3 regions of the Pseudomonas sp. LBUM1666 genome follow, and region 1 is predicted to be linked to each of the others. Evidence: predicted binding sites of a transcription regulator. Region 1 holds the regulator's gene; each other region holds the start of a gene.
The links. The regulator sigma-54, encoded in region 1, starts transcription at its own class of promoters, with help from an activator protein. The targets are predictions, from matches to a motif close to ANTGGCATNNANNTTGCTNT.
Positions count from the first base shown of each region.

Region 2: a site for sigma-54 is predicted at 1,527-1,546, ahead of ACA056_RS24545 (pilin). Genes of this name have one in related genera too.
Region 3: a site for sigma-54 is predicted at 2,036-2,055, ahead of ACA056_RS21075 (flagellar basal body rod protein FlgF). Genes of this name have one in related genera too.

Region 1 is NZ_CP166789.1:927,992-933,204, forward strand. It holds gene rapZ (RNase adapter RapZ) at 1-150, opposite strand, end outside; gene ptsN (PTS IIA-like nitrogen regulatory protein PtsN) at 153-617, opposite strand; gene hpf (ribosome hibernation-promoting factor, HPF/YfiA family) at 630-938, opposite strand; gene ACA056_RS04065 (RNA polymerase factor sigma-54) at 1,013-2,506, opposite strand; gene lptB (LPS export ABC transporter ATP-binding protein) at 2,691-3,416, opposite strand; gene lptA (lipopolysaccharide transport periplasmic protein LptA) at 3,416-3,964, opposite strand; gene lptC (LPS export ABC transporter periplasmic protein LptC) at 3,951-4,523, opposite strand; gene ACA056_RS04085 (KdsC family phosphatase) at 4,531-5,055, opposite strand; gene ACA056_RS04090 (KpsF/GutQ family sugar-phosphate isomerase) at 5,055-5,213, opposite strand, start outside.
Region 2 is NZ_CP166789.1:5,328,642-5,333,854, forward strand. It holds gene ACA056_RS24535 (DUF2845 domain-containing protein) at 1-96, shown strand, start outside; gene ACA056_RS24540 (BON domain-containing protein) at 394-753, opposite strand; gene ACA056_RS24545 (pilin) at 1,064-1,480, opposite strand; gene pilB (type IV-A pilus assembly ATPase PilB) at 1,706-3,406, shown strand; gene ACA056_RS24555 (type II secretion system F family protein) at 3,409-4,626, shown strand; gene ACA056_RS24560 (prepilin peptidase) at 4,628-5,213, shown strand, end outside.
Region 3 is NZ_CP166789.1:4,604,388-4,609,600, forward strand. It holds gene flgH (flagellar basal body L-ring protein FlgH) at 1-357, opposite strand, end outside; gene flgG (flagellar basal-body rod protein FlgG) at 410-1,195, opposite strand; gene ACA056_RS21075 (flagellar basal body rod protein FlgF) at 1,241-1,981, opposite strand; gene ACA056_RS21080 (sigma-54-dependent transcriptional regulator) at 2,347-3,912, opposite strand; gene phhA (phenylalanine 4-monooxygenase) at 4,193-4,984, shown strand; gene ACA056_RS21090 (4a-hydroxytetrahydrobiopterin dehydratase) at 5,089-5,213, shown strand, end outside.

The sequences.
Region 1 (5,213 bases):
CAGCTCGGTGTGAATCAACGCGCGTTCGGCCAGTTCCGGCAGCAGACCGGCGGGCAGGTTGTCGATGCAGTAGTAGCCGTTGTCCTCGAGAACATCGAGTGCGGTACTTTTACCTGAGCCGGAGCGGCCACTGACGATGATCAAGCGCATGATTAATGACCGTTTTGCTCGTCCAGGACAACCTGATACAAGGCTTCATTGCTCGGGGCGCTGCGCAGTTTTTCGCGCACTTCCTTGCGGTCGAGCATGCTGGCGATCTGGCGCAGTAACTCCAGGTGCGCATCGGTAGCGGCTTCCGGGACCAGCAGAACGAACAACAGGTCAACCGGGGCACCGTCGATGGCGTCGAAATCAATGGGTGCGTCAAGGTGCATCAGGGCGCTGATGGGCGAGGAGCAGCCCTTCAGGCGGCAGTGGGGAATGGCGATGCCGTTGCCAAAACCGGTTGAGCCGAGTTTTTCACGGGCAATCAGAGCCTCGAAGACATCTTGCATCTCCAGATCCGGCACTTCTTTGTGGATAAGGTTGGCAATTTGCTCGAGGGCTTTCTTTTTACTGCCGCCCGGCACGTTCACGAGGGAACGGCCGGGGGTCAGGATGCTTTCAAGTCGGATCATGGGTTGGGAGTGTTAACGACCGGTCGCGCCCTGGAGGAGGCTTTGGGTCTTTTCCTTATGCTTTTTGAGTTGTTTATCCAGCTTGTCGGTCAGTGCGTCGATCGCCGCGTACATATCGGTATGCTCCGCGTTTGCGACCACTTCATTGCCGGGAATATGCAGCGTGGCTTCGATTTTCTGCTTGAGCTTTTCGACCGTCATCGTGACTTGCACGTTGGTGATCTTGTCGAAATGCCTCTCTAATCGTTCGAGTTTTTCGCCGATGTAGGTGCGAAGAGGTTCGGTCACTTCCAGTTGGTGTCCACTGATGTTGACTTGCATACAGCTTCTCCTTCGTTGCCAGTGCATAAAGCGGCAGGCAGAAATGCCTGCCACTGGAACGCTGTGGCGTGGCTCTACATCAACCGCTTGCGTTCGCTCGAAGGCGCGATCCCTAAGGATTCGCGGTACTTGGCGACGGTGCGGCGAGCCACCTGAATGCCTTGTGCCTCCAGTAAACCAGCGATCTTGCTGTCACTCAACGGCTTTTTCTGATTTTCCGCGGCAACCAGTTTTTTGATGATCGCGCGGATCGCCGTGGACGAGCATTCACCGCCCTCGGAGGTGCTGACGTGGCTGGAGAAAAAGTATTTCAGTTCATATATGCCCCGTGGGGTATGCATGAATTTCTGCGTGGTCACCCGTGAAATCGTCGACTCGTGCATGCCCACCGCTTCAGCGATGTCATGCAGGACCAGCGGTTTCATGGCTTCGTCGCCGTATTCAAGAAAACCGCGCTGATGCTCGACGATCTGAGTGGCTACTTTCATCAGGGTTTCGTTGCGGCTTTGCAGGCTCTTGATGAACCAGCGGGCTTCTTGCAACTGATTGCGCATGAAGGTGTTGTCGGCGCTGGTGTCGGCGCGGCGCACGAAACCGGCGTATTGAGCGTTGACCCGCAGTCGTGGCACGGATTCCTGGTTCAGCTCCACCAGCCAGCGCTCGTTGTCCTTGCGTACGATCACGTCGGGAACGACGTATTCGGCTTCGCTGGACTCGATTTGCGAGCCTGGGCGCGGGTTGAGGCTCTGCACCAGTTCAATCACTTGGCGCAGTTCGTCTTCCTTGAGCTTCATCCGACGCATCAGCTGGCTGTAATCGCGGCTGCCGAGCAGGTCGATGTAATCGGTGACCAGGCGTTTGGCCTCGACCAGCCAAGGCGTCTTGGCGGGCAACTGACGCAATTGCAGCAGCAGGCATTCGCCCAGGTTGCGGGCGCCGATGCCTGCGGGTTCGAATTGCTGGATGCGGTGCAGGACGGCTTCGATTTCGTCCAGTTCGATGTCCAGCTCCGGGTCGAAGGCTTCGAGAATCTCCTCGAGGGTTTCGTCCAGGTAGCCCTGATTGTTGATGCAGTCGATCAGGGTCACGGCGATCAGGCGATCGGTGTCGGACATCGGGGCCAGGTTCAGTTGCCACAGCAGGTGGCTTTGCAGGCTTTCGCCGGCCGATGTCCGGGTGGTGAAGTCCCACTCGTCGTCATCGTTGCTCGGCAGGCTGCTGGCGCTGGTCTGGTAGACGTCTTCCCACGCGGTATCGACGGGCAGTTCGTTGGGGATGCGCTCGTTCCAGTCGCCTTCCTCGAGGTTATCAACCGTCGGGGCGGTTTCCTGGTAGGAGGGTTCCTGAATGTCAGCGTTGGGTTGCTGTTCGGCTTTGTCGGCCAAGGGGTCGGCGTTATCGAAGTCGTCGCCTTCTTCCTGGCGTTCGAGCATCGGATTGGACTCCAGGGCCTCCTGGATTTCCTGTTGCAGGTCCAGGGTCGACAATTGGAGCAGGCGGATGGCCTGTTGCAGCTGCGGTGTCATCGTCAGCTGCTGGCCCATTCTCAAGACTAGCGATGGTTTCATGGCAGGGGCTTAACACCTTATTCGCCGGCGCACATGCGCCATCCACTACAGGGCGCCGGAGCGCCAAACATAAGCAAATTATATGCCCGAAACTGCAGCGTTTGCCTAGAGCGCTGTAACAATAAAAAAATGTTGATTTTTTATCGAGACAAGCGCCCGAGCAACCAGCCAGACACCTCAGTGCTTACAGGCGGAACTCATGGCCCAGATACACTTCCTTGACCAGGTCGTTGGCCAGGATGGTGGCAGAGTCACCTTCGGCGATCAGCTGGCCATCGTTGACGATGTAGGCGGTTTCGCAGATATCCAGGGTTTCACGGACGTTGTGGTCAGTGATCAGCACGCCAATGCCCTTGGCCTTGAGGTGATAGATGATCTGCTTGATGTCGCCCACCGAAATCGGGTCCACGCCGGCGAAAGGTTCGTCGAGCAGGATGAATTTCGGGTTGGTGGCCAGTGCCCGGGCGATTTCCACGCGGCGGCGTTCACCACCGGACAGGCTCATGCCGAGATTGTCGCGGATGTGGCTGATGTGGAATTCCTGCAGCAGGCTTTCCAGCTCTTTGCGACGACCGGCCTTGTCGAGTTCCTTGCGGGTCTCGAGGATCGCCATGATGTTGTCGGCTACCGAGAGTTTGCGGAAGATCGATGCCTCTTGCGGAAGATAGCCGATGCCGGCCTTCGCACGACCGTGCATAGGCTGGTGGCTGACATCCAGGTCGTCAATCAGTACGCGGCCCTGATCGGCCTGTACCAGGCCGACAATCATGTAAAAGCAGGTGGTCTTGCCGGCGCCGTTAGGACCCAGCAGGCCGACGATCTGACCGCTGTCGATCGACAGGCTGACGTCGCGCACGACCTGGCGGCTCTTGTAGCTCTTGGCCAGATGCTGAGCTTTCAGAGTTGCCATTACTGGGCCTTTTTCTCGTCGGTTTTCGGCTTGGGCTGGATCACCATGTCGATGCGCGGACGCGACTCGGTGACCTTGTTGCCCGTGGCGCGACCGGCGCTCGCCAGTTTTTTCACCGTGTCGTAGACGATTTTCTCGCCTTGGGTGACGTTGTTGTCCTTGTCGATGACTTTGGCACGATCGATCAATACAACGCGGTTTTGCGAGGCGTGGTACTGGATGGTCACTCCGTAGCCCTGAACCGGCTTGGTGTCGCCAGCCGTCTGCATCTGCTCGAAGTAGGCCAGATTGCCCACCGAAGTCACCACGTCGATGTCGCCGGCCGGGGTGCGGGTGATGGTTACAGTATTGCCTTTAACAATCATCGAGCCCTGGGTAATGATCACGTCACCTTTATAGGTGGCAATACCATTCTTGTCGTCCAGTTGGGCATCGTCGGCCTGGATGCGGATAGGCTGCTCTTGATCGTTCGGCAGAGCCCAGGCGCTCACGCTTCCCAGTGCTGCGCTCAGACCGAGCAAAATAGGGAGGGTTTTAACGAGCCTCATACTGTCCTCTTACGTTCGATAGCAGGTGTATCCTGCTTTCTTTCAAATACGCTTTCATTCCCTTGCCAGTCGACACACCACCAGCGCCGTCGATTCTAACGGGTTGCTCGGTCTGCGCATATTGCTGCTGCGGGAACACTGTCATGCGGGTGGTGGTAATCAGGGTCTTGCGGTTTTTCTCGTCGAAGCGCGTGATGCGCACCGAGTCAATCAGTTCGACCTGAGTGCCGTCGGGATTCACTTCGCCGTGCTCGCTCTGGACATGCCACGGAAACTCGGTGCCGCGGAACATGTTCAGGTCGGGATTGGTCAACAGCGTCACTTCGGTGGCTTTCAGGTGTTCAACCTTGTCGGACGTCATTTCGTATTGCAGTTTGCCGTCCGGCAGGTATTGCACGCTGTGGGCGTTGATCGCGTAATAGTCGATCGCAGTTTCATCGATCTTTGCCACCGGCTGGTCGAGGAAGCGTTCCGGGCTGATGTTCCAGTAGCCGACCGCGGCGAATATCGCTGCGATGCAGCCGAACACCAGGAATTTGCGAATCTTTTTGCTCAGCATAGTTGGCTCACAGGTACGCGGCGTTTGCCGCATCAAGGCGGCCCTGCGCGCGCAGGATCAATTCGCAGAATTCGCGAGCGGCACCCTCGCCACCGCGGGCGTGGGTGATGCCGTGGGCGTGTTCACGGACGAAACTGGCAGCGTTTGCCACCGCCATGCCCAGGCCGACGCGGCGAATCACTGGCAGGTCCGGCAGGTCGTCGCCGAGATAGGCGACTTGTTCATAGCTTAGGTTGAGTTGGGCAAGAAGCTCGTCGAGCACCACCAGTTTGTCTTCGCGCCCCTGGTACACGTGTGGAATACCGAGGTTCTTCGCTCGTCGCTCGACCACCGGGGTCTTGCGGCCGCTGATGATAGCCGTCTGCACGCCGGCTGCCATCAACATCTTGATGCCTTGGCCGTCGAGGGTGTTGAACGTCTTGAATTCGCTGCCGTCTTCGAGGAAGTACAGGCGTCCGTCGGTCAGTACGCCATCGACGTCAAAAACCGCCAGTTTGATGTTCTTGCCGCGTTGCAGCAGGTCGGTGCTCATCACATTACTCCTGCGCGCAGCAGATCGGACAGGTTGAAGGCGCCGATCGGACGGTCCTCCTTGTCCACCACTACCAGCGCGTTGATTCGATGGTCTTCCATGATTTTCAGGGCTTCGGCTGCCAGCATATCGGCCCGGGCGGTCTTGCCATGAACAGT
Region 2 (5,213 bases), 1.9 Mb from region 1:
GAGGAATGGACCTACGGGCCCAACGGCGGGATGTATCAGTACCTGCGTTTTGAAGGTAATCGTTTGAAGCAGATCACCAGCAAGCGCGGCAATTAAGTACACAACAAACCAATGTGGGAGCGAGCTTGCTCCGGGCGGCGTTCCGACGATAGCGGTGTAACAGTCAACTTAGATGTTGAATGTTATGGCCTCATCGTCGGAACGCCGCCCGGAGCAAGCTCGCTCCCACATTTGGTTTTACGTCGCTCACAAATAGAACAGGCCCCGACACGAATGCCGGGGCCTGTAATGGCCACATCCTTATGGCCTTTCGCATGAACTCTCCAGAAGCGGCTGACGTATTGCTCGGCCCGCCCGCCGCGCCTTCTCCCAGTCCAGGCGAGAAGTCTTGCCTTACTCGGCTTTCAGGCCGTCAGCGGAGACCGCCTGGACGCCTTTGATTTTCTTGGCGATCGCCACGGCGGTGGCTTTCTGAGCGTCAGTCACCGCAACGGTGGATGACAGGGACACTACGCCTTTGTTGGTTTCGACTTTGATGTCGGTACCAGGAATGCCTTTTTCAGTCACCAGGTCTGCTTTGACTTTGGTAGTGATCCAGGTATCGGAAGTAGCTTCTTTAGCTTCGGTCACTTCACCCGCGGCCAGAACCATGGGTGCCTGGGTAGCCTGGGTTTGGGCAAATGCAGCGTTGGCCATGGTCAGGGTCAGGGTCAGCGCGGTAGCAGTTGCGGCAGCGATAGCGAACTTCTTCATACGAGTAACTCCTGTTTTTCATAAAGTCTGCTGCGTGTCTTGTCAGCAGGGTTACTGGAGATATTGCGAACGTTGTGCCAAGTTTGAGACAGCCAACAAATACATATAAATCAATAACTTAAAAAAACACCTGATTTTCGGAATCATGCAAAATGCATGACTTCGAAATTATCGACATGCAAGTTGCGGGTTTTACCGCAGGCCTAAGGCCATGAATTGTTGGGATTTTTTCGCTTGCGTGATAACGATCAAATGCAGAACAAAAAATACCCCGCCAAGAGGCGGGGTAAATGATTCAGCAAAAGATCAGTCAGACGCCCGGGCACCCGTTAGGCGAGAACTCTTTCGGCGCGGAGGAGGCGCAAGTCCAGCCCGCCGTCGCGCTGCGGGTCAGCGTGATGGTCTGGTTCAGCACTGGTGCAGGCGCATTGAGCAGCTTGCAAGTAATCGTCCCAGTTCCTTCAGCCACTTTACCCGTTACTGCCAGGGTGCAGTTCTGAGTCGTGGCCACTTTGTCATTGACGTTATCGATGGTGGGATCAGCGGACCCGGCGTTGATCACATCCTCATAGGGAATTTTAAGCGCGGACGCCTCGGCAATACCGGCCGTCACTTTGGCCCGGGCCTGATACTTGGAGTACTGCGGCAACGCAAACGTCGCCAGAATCCCGATGATCGCCACCACGATCAGCAGCTCGATCAGGGTAAAACCTTTTTGAGTATTCATAGACAAGCTCCATGCATGAGTCGAAATCTCATGATCTGAACTAGCCGCAGCACAGCTCATGCCAAGCGCCGCCCCCCCTACTGGCGGGACGCGAGGCGAGTCCAGCGCCCTTTCCCACCCCCAGAATCCGCACTATCTGACACTTTTTGTCACCTGAGTGCCCCTGGTTAGGTTCCTCCGCTTGACTAGGCTATAAGTCATGAACTGTCTGCGTCCGGTATCCCAATGAATGACATCGCCCTTAGCGGTCTGGCCAAGCAATTGGTCCTGGCCGAGCTGCTCACTGACAAAAGCGCGCAACAGGCGTATCAGCAAGCCCAACGCAACAAAATCTCCCTGGTCAGTTATCTGGTGCAGAACAAACTGGTGAAGAGCCGGCAGATCGCCGAGATTGCCTCGGAACATTTCGGCATGACGCTGCTTGATCTCAGTTGCCTGGACAAGGAAACACAACCCAAAGGGCTGGTCAGCGAGAAACTGGTCCGTCAGCACCACGCCCTGCCCCTCTGGCGGCGCGGCAACAAGTTGTTCGTGGGCGTTTCCGATCCGACCAATCATCAAGCCATCAATGACATCCAGTTCAGCACCGGGCTGAATACCGAAGCCATCCTGGTGGAGGAAGACAAGCTCAGCGACGCCATCGAAAAATTCTTCGATACCCAAGGTACCGGCCTGGAAGACATGGCCGACGTTGACCTCGATGGCGTGGACATCGAGTCGATCGATGACAACAAGCAGGACGCCATCGCCGGCCAGGATGTTGATGACGCGCCCGTGGTGCGCTTCGTTCACAAGATGTTGCTGGACGCGATCAAAAGCGGCTCTTCCGACCTGCATTTCGAGCCCTATGAAAAAACCTACCGTGTGCGGATGCGTACCGACGGTATTTTGCGTGAAGTCGCCAAACCACCGATTCAACTGGCCAATCGCATCGCCGCGCGGCTGAAAGTCATGGCCAGCCTCGACATCTCCGAACGGCGCCGGCCCCAGGACGGGCGGATCAAGATGCGCCTGTCCAAGAGCAAATCCATCGACTTTCGGGTCAATACCCTGCCGACCCTATGGGGCGAGAAAGTGGTGATCCGGATCCTCGACCCGTCCAGCGCTCAAATGGGCATCGACGCCCTCGGCTATGAGCCCGACCAGAAAGAACTGTACATGGCCGCCCTCAAGCAGCCACAGGGGATGATTCTGGTGACCGGGCCCACCGGCTCGGGCAAGACTGTGTCGCTCTACACCGGGCTGAACATTCTCAACACCGTGGACATCAACATCTCCACCGCCGAAGACCCGGTGGAGATCAACATGGAAGGCATCAACCAGGTCAACGTCAATCCCAAGCAGGGAATGGACTTCGCCCAAGCGCTGCGCTCGTTTCTGCGTCAGGACCCGGACGTGATCATGGTCGGCGAGATCCGCGACCTCGAAACCGCCGAAATCGCCATTAAAGCCGCCCAGACCGGTCACCTGGTGCTGTCGACCCTGCACACCAACAGCGCCGCCGAAACCCTGACACGCCTGCACAACATGGGCATTCCGGGTTTCAACATTGCCACCTCGATCAGCCTGATCATTGCCCAGCGCCTGGCACGCAAGTTGTGCAGCCATTGCAAGAAACCCATCGAGATTCCCCGGGAGGCGCTGCTCAGGGAAGGCTTCCCCGAGGAACGCATCGGCTCATTCACGATCTATGAACCGGTCGGTTGCGATCAGTGCAACGGCGGTTACAAAGGCCGAGTCGGGATTTATGAAGTGGTGAAGAACACACAGGACCTGCAACGGCTGATCATGGCCGAAGGCAATTCACTGGAAATCGACAGTCAGATGCGTAAAGACGGCTTCAACGACTTGCGGACGTCGGGCTTGCTCAAGGCCATGCAAGGCATCACCAGCCTTGAAGAAATCAACCGGGTCACCAAGGACTGAATATGGCGGTCAAAGCAGCAAAAATCAGCGTCTACGCCTGGGAAGGCACAGACCGCAAAGGCACCAAAATGACGGGCGAGTTGAGCGGTCAGAATCCGGCGTTGATCAAGGCCCAATTGCGCAAGCAGGGCATCAACCCAGGCAAGGTGCGCAAGAAGTCCACCTCGATTTTCAACCTGGGCAAGCGCATCAAGGCCCAGGACATCGCTCTGTTCACTCGGCAGATGGCGACCATGATGAAGGCCGGCGTACCGCTGTTGCAGTCTTTCGACATCATCGGTGAAGGCTTCGATAACCCGGCCATGCGCACACTGGTAGACGAGGTGAAACAGGAAGTCGCAGCGGGTAACAGCTTCGCCGCTTCCCTGCGCAAAAAGCCTCAGTATTTCGATGAGCTCTACTGCAACCTGGTGGATGCCGGCGAGCAGGCCGGTGCCCTCGATACCCTGCTGGAGAGAGTGGCGACCTATAAGGAAAAGAGCGAAAGCCTCAAGGCCAAGATCAAGAAAGCCATGACCTACCCGCTGGCGGTGGTGTTCGTCGCGATCATTGTGACCGGGATTCTGCTGGTCAAAGTGGTGCCGCAGTTCGAATCGGTATTCAAAGGGTTTGGCGCCGAATTGCCAGCCTTCACTGTGATGGTCATCGGCCTGTCGGAATTCATGCAGGACTGGTGGTGGGCGATGCTCGGCGTGCTGATCGCGGCCATCTTCGGCGTGCGCCACGCCTTTAAAACGTCGCAAGCCTTTCGGGACCGAATGGACACCTGGCTGCTGAAGCTGCCGTTGATTGGCACGCTGATGTACAAGTCCGCCGTAGCCCGTTACGCCCGCACGCTGTCGACTACCTTTGCGGCGGGTGTGCCACTGGTGGAAGCCCTGGATTCGGTGGCCGGAGCCACCGGCAACATCGTGTTCAAGCGTGCGGTGCTGCGCATCAAGCAGGATGTATCCACTGGCATGCAACTGAACTTCTCCATGCGTGCCTCCGGTATCTTTCCGAATATGGCGATCCAGATGACCGCGATTGGCGAAGAGTCCGGTGCGCTGGACGATATGCTCGACAAGGTCGCGAGCTTCTATGAGGACGAAGTGGACAACATGGTCGATAACCTCACCAGCCTGATGGAGCCGTTCATCATGGTGGTGCTGGGTGTTATCGTCGGTGGCCTGGTGGTTGCGATGTACCTGCCCATCTTCCAACTCGGCACAGCGATCTGACATGCCCTTGAACGACATTCTGACCCTCCACCCGTTGGCCTTCGTAATCGCAGCCATGTTGGTCGGCCTGCTGATTGGCAGCTTTCTCAACGTGGTGGTCTGGCGCCTGCCAAAAATGCTTGACCGCGAATGGCGTGAGGAGGCTCGTGAAGTGTTGGGCTTGTCAGGTGAAACACCACTGCCGACCTTCAACCTGATGCTGCCCCATTCCCAGTGCCCACATTGCGGCCATCGAATCCGTGCCTGGGAAAACATTCCGGTGCTCAGTTATCTGCTCTTACGGGGTCGATGCTCGAACTGCACGGCAGCCATCAGCAAACGCTACCCGCTGACCGAACTGGCCTGCGGTCTGCTCTCGGCGTTCATCGCCTGGCATTTCGGTTTCGGCTGGCAGGCCTGCATGGCGCTGCTCCTGAGCTGGGGGTTGCTGACGATGAGCCTGATCGACGCCGAGCACCAACTGCTGCCGGATGTGCTGGTGCTGCCGCTGGTATGGCTGGGGCTGATCGTCAACAGCTTCGGACTTTTCGTGTCCTTGCATGAAGCGTTGTGGGGCGCGGTGGCCGGCTATATGGCGCTGTGGTCAG
Region 3 (5,213 bases), 2.6 Mb from region 1:
ACTCAGGCTACCGCTGCCCACTGGATCGCTGGTGCTCAGGCCGCCCCCGAAAAACGAGCTCAGGCCGATGTCGGTCTTGCTGTTCTTGGCCATTTGCGAATTGGCGTTCTTGCTGGCCTGGGTGCGTTCGTTCAGGGTGATGGTAATGATGTCACCGACCCGGAACGCCTTGCGGTCGCTGTACAGGTTCTGTTCGAAGCCAGCCTGGTAGATCGAGCCATTATTGGCGGCAGCCGGCAATGGCGTGCGCGGCAACACCGGGGCGTAGTAAGGGTCATTGGGCTTGGGCGGCGGGGCAACGCAGCCCGCGAGCACAACGGCCCCACTCAGTGCCAGAACAGATACGAAGCGATTCATGACCCTACCTCACGGTGTTGCAGGCGACCTGATGGCCGCCTCATAGACTTGATTACAGATTCTGCGTTACGAACGAGAGCATCTGGTCGGCGGTGGAGATCACCTTGGAGTTCATCTCGTAGGCGCGCTGAGTGGTGATCATGTTGACCATCTCTTCAACGGTGCTGACGTTCGAGGTTTCCAGGGTGTTCTGCAGCGTGGTGCCGAAACCGGCCAGGCCCGGGGTACCGACTTGCGGCGCGCCGCTGGCTGCGGTTTCCAGGAACAGGTTGTTGCCCACAGCCTGCAGGCCGGCCGGGTTGATGAAGTCGGCGGTTTGCAGGTTGCCGATCACCTGGGATGCCGGGTTGCCGGCAACGGTGACGGACACGGTGCCGTCGCGACCGACCGTGAAGGTCTGGGCATCGTTCGGGATGACAATGGCCGGTTCCAGAGCGAAGCCGCTGGAGTTCACGATCTGACCGTTGGAGTCAAGGTGGAACGTACCGTCACGGGTGTAGGAAGTCGTGCCGTCCGGCTGCAGAATCTGGAAGAAACCGCGACCGTCGATGGCCATGTCCAACGGCTGCTCGGTGGTTTGCAGGCTGCCGGCGGTGAAGTTTTTCTGGGTACCGACGATGCGCACACCGGTACCCACCTGCAGACCCGACGGCAGTTCGCTGTCCTGGGTCGACTGGGCGCCTGGCTGGCGTTTGATCTGATAGAGCAAGTCCTGGAACTCGGCGCGGTCACGTTTGAAACCCGTGGTCGACACGTTGGCCAGGTTGTTGGAAATGGTCGTCAGGTTGGTGTCCTGGGCGGACAGACCTGTTTTGGCAACCCATAGAGCCGGAAGCATTCGATTCTCCTCGTGCGCCTGTTTTACGGCGCGACGTTCTGATAATTAGCTGATCTGCAAGACCCGAGCCATGGCCTGGTCATCGTCTTTGGCGGTGTTCATCATCTTGATGTGCAGCTCGAACTGCTTGGCCAGGGCCAGCACCGAGGTCATCTCTTCCACGGCGTTGACGTTGCTCGACTCAAGGAAACCGGACACCAGTTTGACGTCGGCATCGGCTTGCGCCGGCTTGCCGTCCTTGGTGTGGATCGAACCGTCCAGGCCTTTGGTCATGTTCTTGAAGTCAGGATTAACCAGTTTGATGCGGTCGACTTCCGCCATCACGCGCGGACCTTCGCCCATCGCACGAATGCTGATGGTGCCGTCTTCGCCCACTTCGATTTGCTGCTCGGGCGGCACGGCAATCGGCCCGCCATTGCCCATCACCGGCATACCGTTGCCGGCCCGCAGCACGCCCAGGGCGTCGACGTTCAGGCTGCCGGTGCGCACGTAGCTTTCGCCGCCGTCAGGGTTCTGCACGGCGATCCAGCCATTGCCTTGCACCGCGACATCGAGGTCGCGACCGGTTTCCACCAATGCGCCAGGGGAAAAATCGGTGGCCGGACGTTCGGACAGGGCAAACGCACGCGCCGGAAAGCTGTCACCGAACACCGGCATTGAACGCGCCTGTTCCAGGTCTTTCTGGAAGCCGTTGGTGGAGATGTTCGCCAGGTTGTTCGCATGAGCCTTCTGCGCCAGTGCATTCTGGCTGGCGCCGGTCATTGCCACATAAAGGTACTTGTCCACACTCTTTCCTCTGCATGCCGGACGTTTGCCGCCCACTGCTGTACTGCTGAGCGATAAGCAATTTGCAGACCAACTTTTTTCTGGCGGCGCAGGGCCCGGCAAACAAAGGACTTGAGGGGTTCAGGAGGGATTAGAGGATTGTGTCGAAGACGAAAAACCGGCGGTGTTATGCCGGTAAGTGGCAAGAGCCGACCTCTCCGGCTCAACACCGTCCTGTAGCAGCTGTCGAGCCTGCGAGGCTGCGTTCGGCTGCGCAGCAGTCGTGAATTCAGACGCCGCGATCGTTTAGGTAAACCGCATACATAGGGTTTACGACTGCTGCGCAGCCGAACGCAGCCTCGCAGGCTCGGCAGCTGCTACAACGACTATGCGCTGCCGGGTTCTTTGCCGACCTCGTACTCACGCAACTTGTTGGCAATGGTCGTATGCGAAACCCCCAACCGCTTGCCCAGTTGGCGACTGCTCGGATGCTCGGAGTACAAACGCTCCAGCACCGCCTTCTCGAAACGCCCGACAATCTCGTCCAGCCCGCCCTCGAGCGAGAAATCGCCAAGTGGCTGGCGCACGCCGTAGTCCGGCAGGCGAATATGTTCGGCCTTGACGGTCCCGCCCTCGCACAAGGAAACCGCCTGGAACAACACGTTCTCCAATTGCCGGACATTGCCCGGCCAGTGGTAATGACTGAGCCGTTCCATCGCCGCCGGCGCCAGTTTCGGCAGCGGGCAACCGATCTGCCGACTGGCCTGATCGAGGAAGTGTTCCACCAGCGGCGTCAAACCATCGAGGCATTCGCGCAGTGGCGGGATGTGCAGTGAAAGCACGTTCAAGCGGTGATACAAATCCTGGCGAAACTCACCGCGCGCGCACAACTCGGACAGGTCGACCTGCGTCGCGCAGATCACCCGCACATCCAGATAAACCTCTTCATCGCTGCCCACACGACGGAAGCAACCGTCCTGCAGGAAACGCAGCAATTTCACCTGCAAACGCGGGCTCATTTCCCCGACGCCATCGAGAAACAGCGTACCGCCCGCCGTCAGCTCCAGCAGCCCGAGCTTGCCTTCGGCCCGCGCCCCTTCGAAAGCGCCGGGGCCGTAGCCGAACAGCTCCGTCTCGGCCATGGATTCCGGCAGGCCGGCGCAATTGAGCGCCATTAAAGGTGACTGCCCCCGCGGACTCGCCAGATGGCAGGCGCGCGCCAACAACTCTTTACCGGTACCGGTTTCGCCTTCTATTAATAGCGGCGCATCCAGCGGCGCCATGCGTCGGGCTTCGCGCACCACCGCGGCCATCACCTTCGAGCTTTGGAAAATGCTGTCGAAACCTCGCAGCTCCTGCTTGCGCACGTTATAGATGCGTTCACCGACCCGGTCGGCGCGGTGCAGCGTGAGTACTGCGCCAGCCATGGCTTCGCTGTCGTCATGCTCCGATTGCAGTGGCGCGATGTCGGCGAGAAACACATCACCTTTTACCTTCACCCGCAGGCCGTTGATCCGCGACTTGTTGGCGCGCACCAGTTCCGGCAAGTCGAAATCCTCGGCGTATCGCGACAGCGGAATCCCCGGCACCTCATCTACCCGCACGCCGAGCAACTGCGCCGCCGCGCGGTTGGCCGCGACGATCGAGCCGCCCATGTCGATCGACAGCACCGGAAACTCCAAGGCACCGAGCAACGCATTGAGCTCCATGTGCCGACGCTCGCTGGGCATCAGACCTACACGCTTGACGCCAAAAACCCCGGCAATCGATTCGAATTTCGGCCGCAACGCCTGGAACTGAATGTTGATCAGGTTCGGGCAATGCAGGTAGATCGCATTGCCATGCTCACCGCCGACCTCGCCGCGAGCGACGTTGATCCCGTACTCCACCAGCAGGTTGAGAATGTCGCGCAGGATACCGATGCGGTTCTGGCAGTGGACTTTGATACGCATATAAAGGCCCGAAACAGGAGAGATCGAGGGCCTGAGCAAGGATTTTTCTGCACAGGCACCAACTTAGTCGTCAAGATTATGTGACACCTGCACGCCATTTCAAACCCGCAAATCTCAATCCCTACGCCATAGCGGCCGATCCGTAACGAATACTTTACAAAAATCGACGATTTTTCCTACGCATAGCGCGACTCACGTGCTGCAACGCCGCATTTCTTGAGGTATTTCTAGGTCCATAGCAGGACATAACAAGAACGAAATCCCCTAGCAGGAGAGCAGCATGAAGCAGACGCAATACGTGGCCCGCGAGCCCGATGCGCAAGGTTTTATCGACTACCCCGCCGAAGAACACGCGGTGTGGAACACGCTGATTACTCGCCAACTGAAAGTGATCGAGGGTCGTGCGTGCCAGGAATACCTGGACGGTATCGAAAAACTCGGTCTGCCCCACGACCGCATTCCGCAACTCGGTGAGATCAACAAGGTCCTCGGTGAAACCACCGGGTGGCAGGTCGCCCGGGTACCCGCACTGATCCCCTTCCAGACCTTTTTCGAATTGCTCGCCAACAAGCAGTTTCCGGTAGCGACGTTTATTCGTACCCGCGAAGAGCTGGATTACCTGCAAGAGCCGGACATTTTCCACGAAATTTTTGGCCACTGCCCGCTGCTGACCAACCCTTGGTTCGCCGAATTCACCCACACCTACGGCAAACTTGGCCTACAGGCTTCCAAGGAAGAACGCGTGTACCTGGCGCGTCTGTATTGGATGACCATCGAGTTTGGCCTGGTTGATACCGCTGAAGGTCTGCGCATTTACGGCGGCGGCATTCTCTCCTCGCCGAAAGAAACCGTTTACTGCCTGTCGGACGAACCTGAGCATCAGGCCTTCGATCCGCTGGAATGCATGCGCACGCCGTACCGCATCGACATCCTGCAACCGCTGTACTTTGCCCTGCCGAACCTGAAGCGCCTGTTCGACCTCGCCCACGAAGACATCATGGGGATGGTCAAGCAAGGCATGCAGCTGGGTTTGCGCGCACCAAAGTTTCCGCCAAAACCAAAAGCTGCGTGATCCGCGACTTTTACGATCAAGTGAGTCTGTCAGGAACCGACGCTTTGCTTTAGCGTGGTGACACTGACGGCCGATTTCCAATCATTCGATTTCAGGAACCCATCATGTCCACATTGAACCAAGCCCACTGCGAAGCCTGCCAAGCCGGCGCTCCTCAGGTCAGCGATGAAGAACTGCCGGTACTGATCAAGCAGATCCCGGACTGGAACATTGAAGTGCGCGACAGCGT